Regions from separate parts of the Bradyrhizobium sp. MI1.11 genome, predicted to be linked through region 1. Evidence: riboswitches for the same ligand, from Rfam matches in the RefSeq annotation. Region 1 holds a riboswitch; the other holds the start of a gene.
What was found. A riboswitch is a leader RNA that binds a small molecule or an ion and turns the genes downstream of it on or off. The one in region 1 is predicted to bind cobalamin.
Positions count from the first base shown of each region.

Region 2: another riboswitch for cobalamin. It lies ahead of metE (5-methyltetrahydropteroyltriglutamate--homocysteine S-methyltransferase); the one in region 1 lies ahead of AC0L30_RS04585 (energy-coupling factor ABC transporter permease).

Region 1 is NZ_JBVVPM010000003.1:225,441-228,847, reverse strand. It holds gene AC0L30_RS04595 (cobyrinate a,c-diamide synthase) at 1-663, shown strand, start outside; gene cobA (uroporphyrinogen-III C-methyltransferase) at 660-1,391, shown strand; cobalamin riboswitch at 1,437-1,656, shown strand; gene AC0L30_RS04585 (energy-coupling factor ABC transporter permease) at 1,694-2,371, shown strand; gene cobF (precorrin-6A synthase (deacetylating)) at 2,418-3,167, shown strand; gene cobT (nicotinate-nucleotide--dimethylbenzimidazole phosphoribosyltransferase) at 3,183-3,407, shown strand, end outside.
Region 2 is NZ_JBVVPM010000023.1:59,208-62,614, reverse strand. It holds gene AC0L30_RS22645 (4Fe-4S binding protein) at 469-672, shown strand; cobalamin riboswitch at 1,404-1,603, shown strand; gene metE (5-methyltetrahydropteroyltriglutamate--homocysteine S-methyltransferase) at 1,703-3,407, shown strand, end outside.

The DNA of each region.
Region 1 (3,407 bases):
GTCGATCTCGACGCAGTGCTGTGTTCGGCCGCCACCTGGTCCCCGCAACCTGCCGCGAGCGGCGTCAACGTGACGCCGCCCGGTCAGCGCATTGCGTTGGCCCGTGACGCCGCGTTCTCCTTCGTCTATCCGCATATGCTGGAAGCGTGGCGCGCGGCGGGTGCGGAGATATCGACATTCTCGCCGCTGGCTGATGAGGACCCTGATCCGGGCGCCGATGTGTGCTGGCTGCCGGGCGGCTATCCCGAGCTGCACGCCGGCAAGATCGCGGCCAATGCGCGCTTCCGCAGCGGATTGCGCGCATTCGCCGAAACGCGCCCGGTGCACGGGGAGTGCGGAGGCTATATGGTGCTGGGCACCGCTTTGACCGACGCCGACGGCATCAGCCACGAGATGACGGGCCTGCTCGGCCTGGAAACAAGCTTTGCCAAGCGCCGCATGCATCTGGGCTATCGCCTCGCCGAGCTCACAGCGCCGATGCCGGGGCATCGGGCGGGTGCACGCCTGCGTGGCCATGAATTCCACTATTCGACGATCCTCGCGCAGCCCGACACGCCGCTGGCGGTCGTGCACGACGCGACAGGCGCCGTCATCGCCGAGACCGGCTCGCGCCGGGGACAAGCCACCGGCACGTTCTTCCATCTGATCGCGGAGGACCGGTGAGCGGTTTTGTCTCCTTCGTCTCCGCCGGCCCCGGCGATCCCGAGCTGCTCACGCTCAAGGGTGCCGCGCGGCTGCGCGAGGCCGACGTCGTGCTCTATGATGATCTTGCTTCGGGCGAGATCCTCGATCTGGCCCGGCCCGGCGCCAATCTCGTCGCGGTGGGAAAGCGGGCGGGACGGGCCTCGACCAAGCAGCACCATGTCAACCGCTTGCTGGTCGACTATGCCGCATCAGGCGCGCGCGTGGTGCGATTGAAGTCGGGCGATGCCGGCATCTTTGGCCGGCTCGAGGAGGAGCTCGAGACGCTGCGCGAAGCGGGCATCGGCTTCGAGATCATTCCCGGCATCACCTCGGCCTGTGTGGCTGCGGCCCAGGCCGGCATTCCGCTGACCCGGCGTCACACCTCCCGCCGCGTGCAGTTCGTGACCGGGGCGGACGTCACCGGCGAGCTGCCGCCAGATCTCAATTGGGTGGCGCTGGCCGATCCGGAGGCGACGACCGTGGTCTATATGGGCCGGCGGACGTTCCCGGCGCTTGTCGTCAAATTGATCGAGCACGGCCTCTCCCCAACCACTCCGGCGGTGTTTGCCGAATCGCTCGGCCGTCCCGATGAGCGGTTGGTCCGCACCACCATTTCGGAACTTGCCGAGCAACTTGCGCGGGGCGGGGCGGCCTCGACGGCGGCCGTGATCCTGTTCGGCGCGCTGGCGGGGGATTATCCGTCATGACCGCCTCGTCCGCCCTTCGCCCCTTGACGCCCGGCCGGCGAAAGGGGCACACAGGAGAGGCATGGTGCTCGACGCGGCGCAAAGCGCCGGAGCATAATCGGGAATGGGGATGGGCGGACCCAGTTGCGGCGCTCAAAACCCCAGCCGCCCCCGCGACTGTAAGCGGTGAGGGACTTCGATCAGCCACTGGGCCGCAAGGCCCGGGAAGGCCGGAGACTCCCAGTGAACCGCGAGCCAGGAGACCGGCCGTGCACGTTTTGAGGCCAAGGCCGTCGGGTGTGACGGCAAGAAGGATCTGAGCCATGCATATCGAACCCGGACTAGTCTCGGACGCCAAGCTCGTGCTGAGTTACGCAACCGGCATCGCCGTCGGCGGTGTTGCCTTGAAGCTCGCGGTCGAGACCGTGCGCGAGCAGGGCATCACGTCGTTCGCGGCGCGGACGCTCGCCACCACGGGACTCGTGTTTATCTTCTTCGAGATCCTGCCGCACTTCCCCGTCGGCGTCTCCGAGGTGCACTTCATCCTCGGCTCGACCTTGTTCCTGCTGTTTGGCGCTGCGCCTGCGGCCTTCGGCCTCGCGTTCGGCCTGCTGTTCCAGGGCATCTTCTTCGAGCCGCCCGACCTGCCGCAATATGGCATGAACGTCACCACGCTGCTGGTGCCGCTGTTCGGAATCCAGGCGATCGCCACGCGGATCATTGCGCGCAACACGGCCTATGTCGATCTGAAGTATCGCCAGGCGCTGGCGCTTTCGACGACCTATCAGGCGGGCGTCATCGCCTGGGTGGCGTTCTGGGCGGTCTATGGCGCCGGTTTTGGCGCGACCAACCTCGTCAACATCGCGACCTTCGCGGCGTCCTATGCGCTGGTCATCGTGATCGAGCCGCTCGCCGATGTCGGCGTGCTGGCGCTGGCGAAGTCGTTGCGCGGCGTCACCGCGCCCGGCCTCGTCACCCCGCGTTTGCACAACGCGGCTTAAGTGACAAGCGAACGGGCGGCCGTCATGGCCGCCCTTCGCAGGCACGATGCTCACGCTCTCCCTGATAGGCATCGGTTGCGGCGATCCCGAGCAGCTCACGCGCGCCGCGATTACTGCCATCAACGCGGCTGATCTCGTCCTGATCCCGCGCAAGGGGACGGCCAAGTCCGATCTCGCCGATCTCAGGCGGACGATCTGCGCCGATGTGCTCGCCAGCGACACGACGCGCATTGCCGAGTTCGATCTGCCCGTCCGCGACGCCGCTGAAGCGGACTATCGCAAGGGCGTGGACGATTGGCACGATGCCGTGGCCGCTGCCTGGTCGCAGACGATCGCAGATCATCTCGAAGGCGAGGGCAATGTCGCGCTATTGATCTGGGGCGATCCCTCGCTTTATGATTCCTCGCTGCGCATCGCGCGGCGGCTCGATCCCTTGCCTGACATCAGGGTCGTTCCCGGCATCACCTCGATCCAGGCGCTGTGCGCGGCGCATGCGCTGCCGCTCAACGATATCGGCGAGCCATTTCTGGTCACGACCGGCCGTCGCTTGCGCGATGGCGGCTGGCCGCAAGGTGTCGATACAGTGGTGGTGATGCTCGACGGCGGCACGGCGTTCCAGTCGCTTGATCCGGAAGGCCTGCACATCTGGTGGGGCGCCTATCTCGGCATGGCCGATCAGATCGTCATGTCCGGCGCGCTGGCCGAGATCGGCCTGCGTATCGTCGCGGTGCGGCAAGAGGCGCGCGAACGGCACGGCTGGATCATGGACAGTTACATCCTCAAGCGCAGGTCGTGAGGCAAGCGAGGCAGCATGCTCCCCGAATGGATCACCCAACAATGCCCTGATATTTCGGCAGTCCATCGCGACGCGGCAGTGGCGCGACAGGCGCAACTGACGAAACCGACCGGCGCGCTCGGCCGGCTCGAGCAGCTCGCGATTGAGCTTGCGGGCCTGCAAGCAACCGAGCAACCGCGCGCGGCCCGGGTTCCGATCATCATCTTCGCCGGCGATCACGGCATCGTCGCGCAGGGCGTC
Region 2 (3,407 bases), on a different contig from region 1:
CGCCGCCACTTCATGTTTCCCTCCGAAGCTTGTTATACGACAAGCCCGTTTTGGCAAGCCTCCAGCGAGTCCTCCGCGCAGCTAGCGTTGCAGCCATGAGCGAGGCTTGCACAAACCTCCAGTCGGGGTGTGTGACCGGAGGTTTGCCGAGATCCGACGTAGACCTGCGTCCGCTGGCGGTTTTTTGTCGCCGCCGGTTGAGGAAGCGTCAGCCTCGCTTGCCCCCGCGCTGACGTGCCAAGCAAACCGACGGACGCTTCCAGCGTCAAGTCGCGACTGACTCTCGCAAGAGGGCCAGACGGCTCGTAGCCTGAAATTGAAGCGACCTGTTGCTGTCGCAGATGCAACATGGTCTCAGACCCGGGACAGCCGAATTGGGCAAATTGCCCAACATTGAGCGCGTCTGCGTTTGGCACGGCATTTGAAAGGGATCGCGCATGGCATCGCTCGCCTAAGGAGTCGGAAGGCATGGCTTACAAGATCGTCGCTTCGCAATGCACCGTTTGTGGCGCATGTGAGTTCGAGTGTCCCAACGCGGCGATCAGTCTGAAGCGCGACATTTACGTTATCGATGCCAAAAAATGTACGGAGTGCGAGGGCCATTGCGACACACCGCAATGCGCGGTGGTCTGTCCGGTCCCTGACACCTGTGTCCCGTCCAAGACAGGATAGGCAGCCCGCGACCAAAAGGCCTCATCGCTCGATTTCGCGAACGAAGTTGTAGATGTGGGGCCTTGAGGAGACCACGACCGCATGGGGCGCATCGAGGTCGATTAACATCGTTATGAGCTTAAGGCGCTGAGCGACTCCGAGGACCCCCTCAAAGGGCTCTGTCGGAGGACACCGTCGAATTTGTCACGAACAAGGACAAGGCGAGGCAGACCGGCGTCGAGCGGCCACGGACGCATCGAAGCCGGCGCAAAAGTCGCTCAGCACGTGAACACCTAGTGCACCGAGAAGATCGTCTTGACCAACCTCACGGAGGCGGACGACCTCGTGCCTGGTCGCGGGCCCGCCGAACACCAAGGAGCCGACCTGATCATCCGTGCGGTCCTGGAGCGATCCGGCTTTCGAAATTTCTAGGGAGCCTTATGGGCTGTGGCCAAACGGATGCCGGCCCAGGATGATCGCACCTTCCTGACGCGCAGGTTCGAAAAGTTGCCGACGGAAAAAGCCGCCTCCTCGCGATCACACAGATACCGAAAGCGGCCCGGGTTCGTTCCGGTGGTGGAGCTCACCGTTACGCGAGCAAGGAGCGAATGCATTTCACAAGCGGAGCCTCCACAGATCCGGGCGTGTTCACCAGGCCGCGAGCAAGACCGTCGTGCCCGCCTAGTGCGCTCGTAATCGCTTGGGCAATATCGCAGCGAGAATCGGTAGGTTGACGCATCGATCCTCGTGCGCATAATTCAAGCCGTCGCGGTCTCCGGATTTCGTTTGATCCGGAGCTAAGAGGGAAGCCGGTGCAATGCCGGCGCTGCCCCCGCAACTGTAAGCGGCGAGCCGCTGTCCAATGAAGTCACTGACGCCATGCGGCTTCGGGAAGGCCGGACAGCAGCAACGACCCGTGAGCCAGGAGACCTGCCTCGACAAGATATCGTCCACGGGCGGGGCGTCCCGGTGTGCGCCAAGCAGTTGTCGCTCAGGCGATGTTCGCTGTCTGCGTCCGCCGTGGCCTTTGCCCCAACATGGGGTCTAAGCTATGTCTATCCTTTCGCTTCCCGTTGCAACACTGGGGACGTCACGCATCGGCCCACGACGCGAACTCAAATTCGCGCTCGAGAGCTACTGGGCGGGAAAGTCCAGCGAAGCCGAGCTCCTCGAGGCGGGGAGTGGACTTCGTGCCGCTAATTGGGCACGGCAGAAATCCCGCGGTGCGACCGTCATTCCTTCGAATGACTTCTCGCTCTACGACCATGTGCTCGATACCAGCCTAATGGTCGGCGCCATTCCCGACGTTTACGGCTGGACCGAAGGTCCTGTGTCGCTCAAAACCTACTTCACCATGGCGCGTGGCGCTCAGGACGGTGGTCACGCTCAGCATGGGCCCGGCGTAGCCGCACAGGAGATGACGAAGTGGTTCGATACGAACTACCACTACATGGTGCCGGAATTTCACCAGGATCAGATCTTTAGGTATGCCTCTCGGAAGCCGATCGAGGAATATGAGGAGGCAAGAAGCCTCGGTTATCAGACGCGGCCCGTCCTAGTGGGCCCAGTCACTTTCCTGAAGCTCGGCAAAAGCGTAAATCCCGCATTCAATCCGCTGTCGCTGCTTGATCGACTCCTCCCCGTCTACGTCGATGTTCTCCGCGAACTAGCCGCGCGCGGCGCTGAATGGGTTCAGCTCGACGAGCCATGCCTAGTGATGGACGTCGACAAAGCATCTCGGGCGGCTGTCCGCCGGGCCTATGCTCATTTCGCTAAGGCCGTGCCGGCCCTTAAAATCATGCTGGCCACATACTTCGGGGCTGTCGGCGACAATCTTGAAACAGTATTGGCCTTGCCCGTTGCCGGGCTTCATGTCGACCTGGTTCGTGCACCTGACCAGTTGGACGCGATTGTCGCCAGAGCCCGTAGAGATCTCGTGGTCTCGCTCGGCGTCGTTGATGGTCGCAACGTGTGGCGCTCTAATCTGCCGGCGCTACTCGACCAACTTGCTCCTATGGTCAAAAAACTGGGCAGGGACCGTGTTCAGATTGCCCCCTCCTGCTCGCTGCTTCATGTTCCGACCGACATTGAGCTAGAGATCGATCTCGATCCCAATCTGAAGACGTGGTTGGCGTTCTCAGTGCAGAAGATCAAGGAACTTTCGATATTGGGCAAAGCGCTGGCTGGCCTTGCTGCCGACGTGGCCGATGAACTCACGCTCTCAGAGGATGCATCCGTCACCCGCGAAACATCGCCGAAGATCCACAGTGCGAACGTCGCCGGACGAATGGCCGCGATCGACGATAGCATGCGCCGCCGTCGCAGTGCGTTCACCCAGCGCGCCGACGTCCAGCGCGTCGCCTTCGCATTGCCGATGTTTCCAACCACAACCATCGGATCCTTCCCGCAAACGGCGGACGTCCGCAATGCGCGTGCAGCTCATGCGCGGGGAGCGCTGAATGACACGCAGTACGAGCAGCTTCTGAAAGCGGAGACAGCCCATACCGTGCATTGGCAGGAAGATATCGGCCTGGACGTGCTCGTACACGGTGAGTTCGAGCGCAATGACATGGTTCAATACTTTGGCGAGCAGCTGTTGGGTTTCGCATTCACCAAGCACGGCTGGGTTCAGTCTTATGGCTCGCGGTGCGTTCGCCCTCCTATCCTGTTTGGAGATGTCTCCCGCCCGAAGCCCATGACCGTTAAATGGTGGCGACATGCGCAGTCTCTGACCAAAAAACCCGTCAAGGCTATGC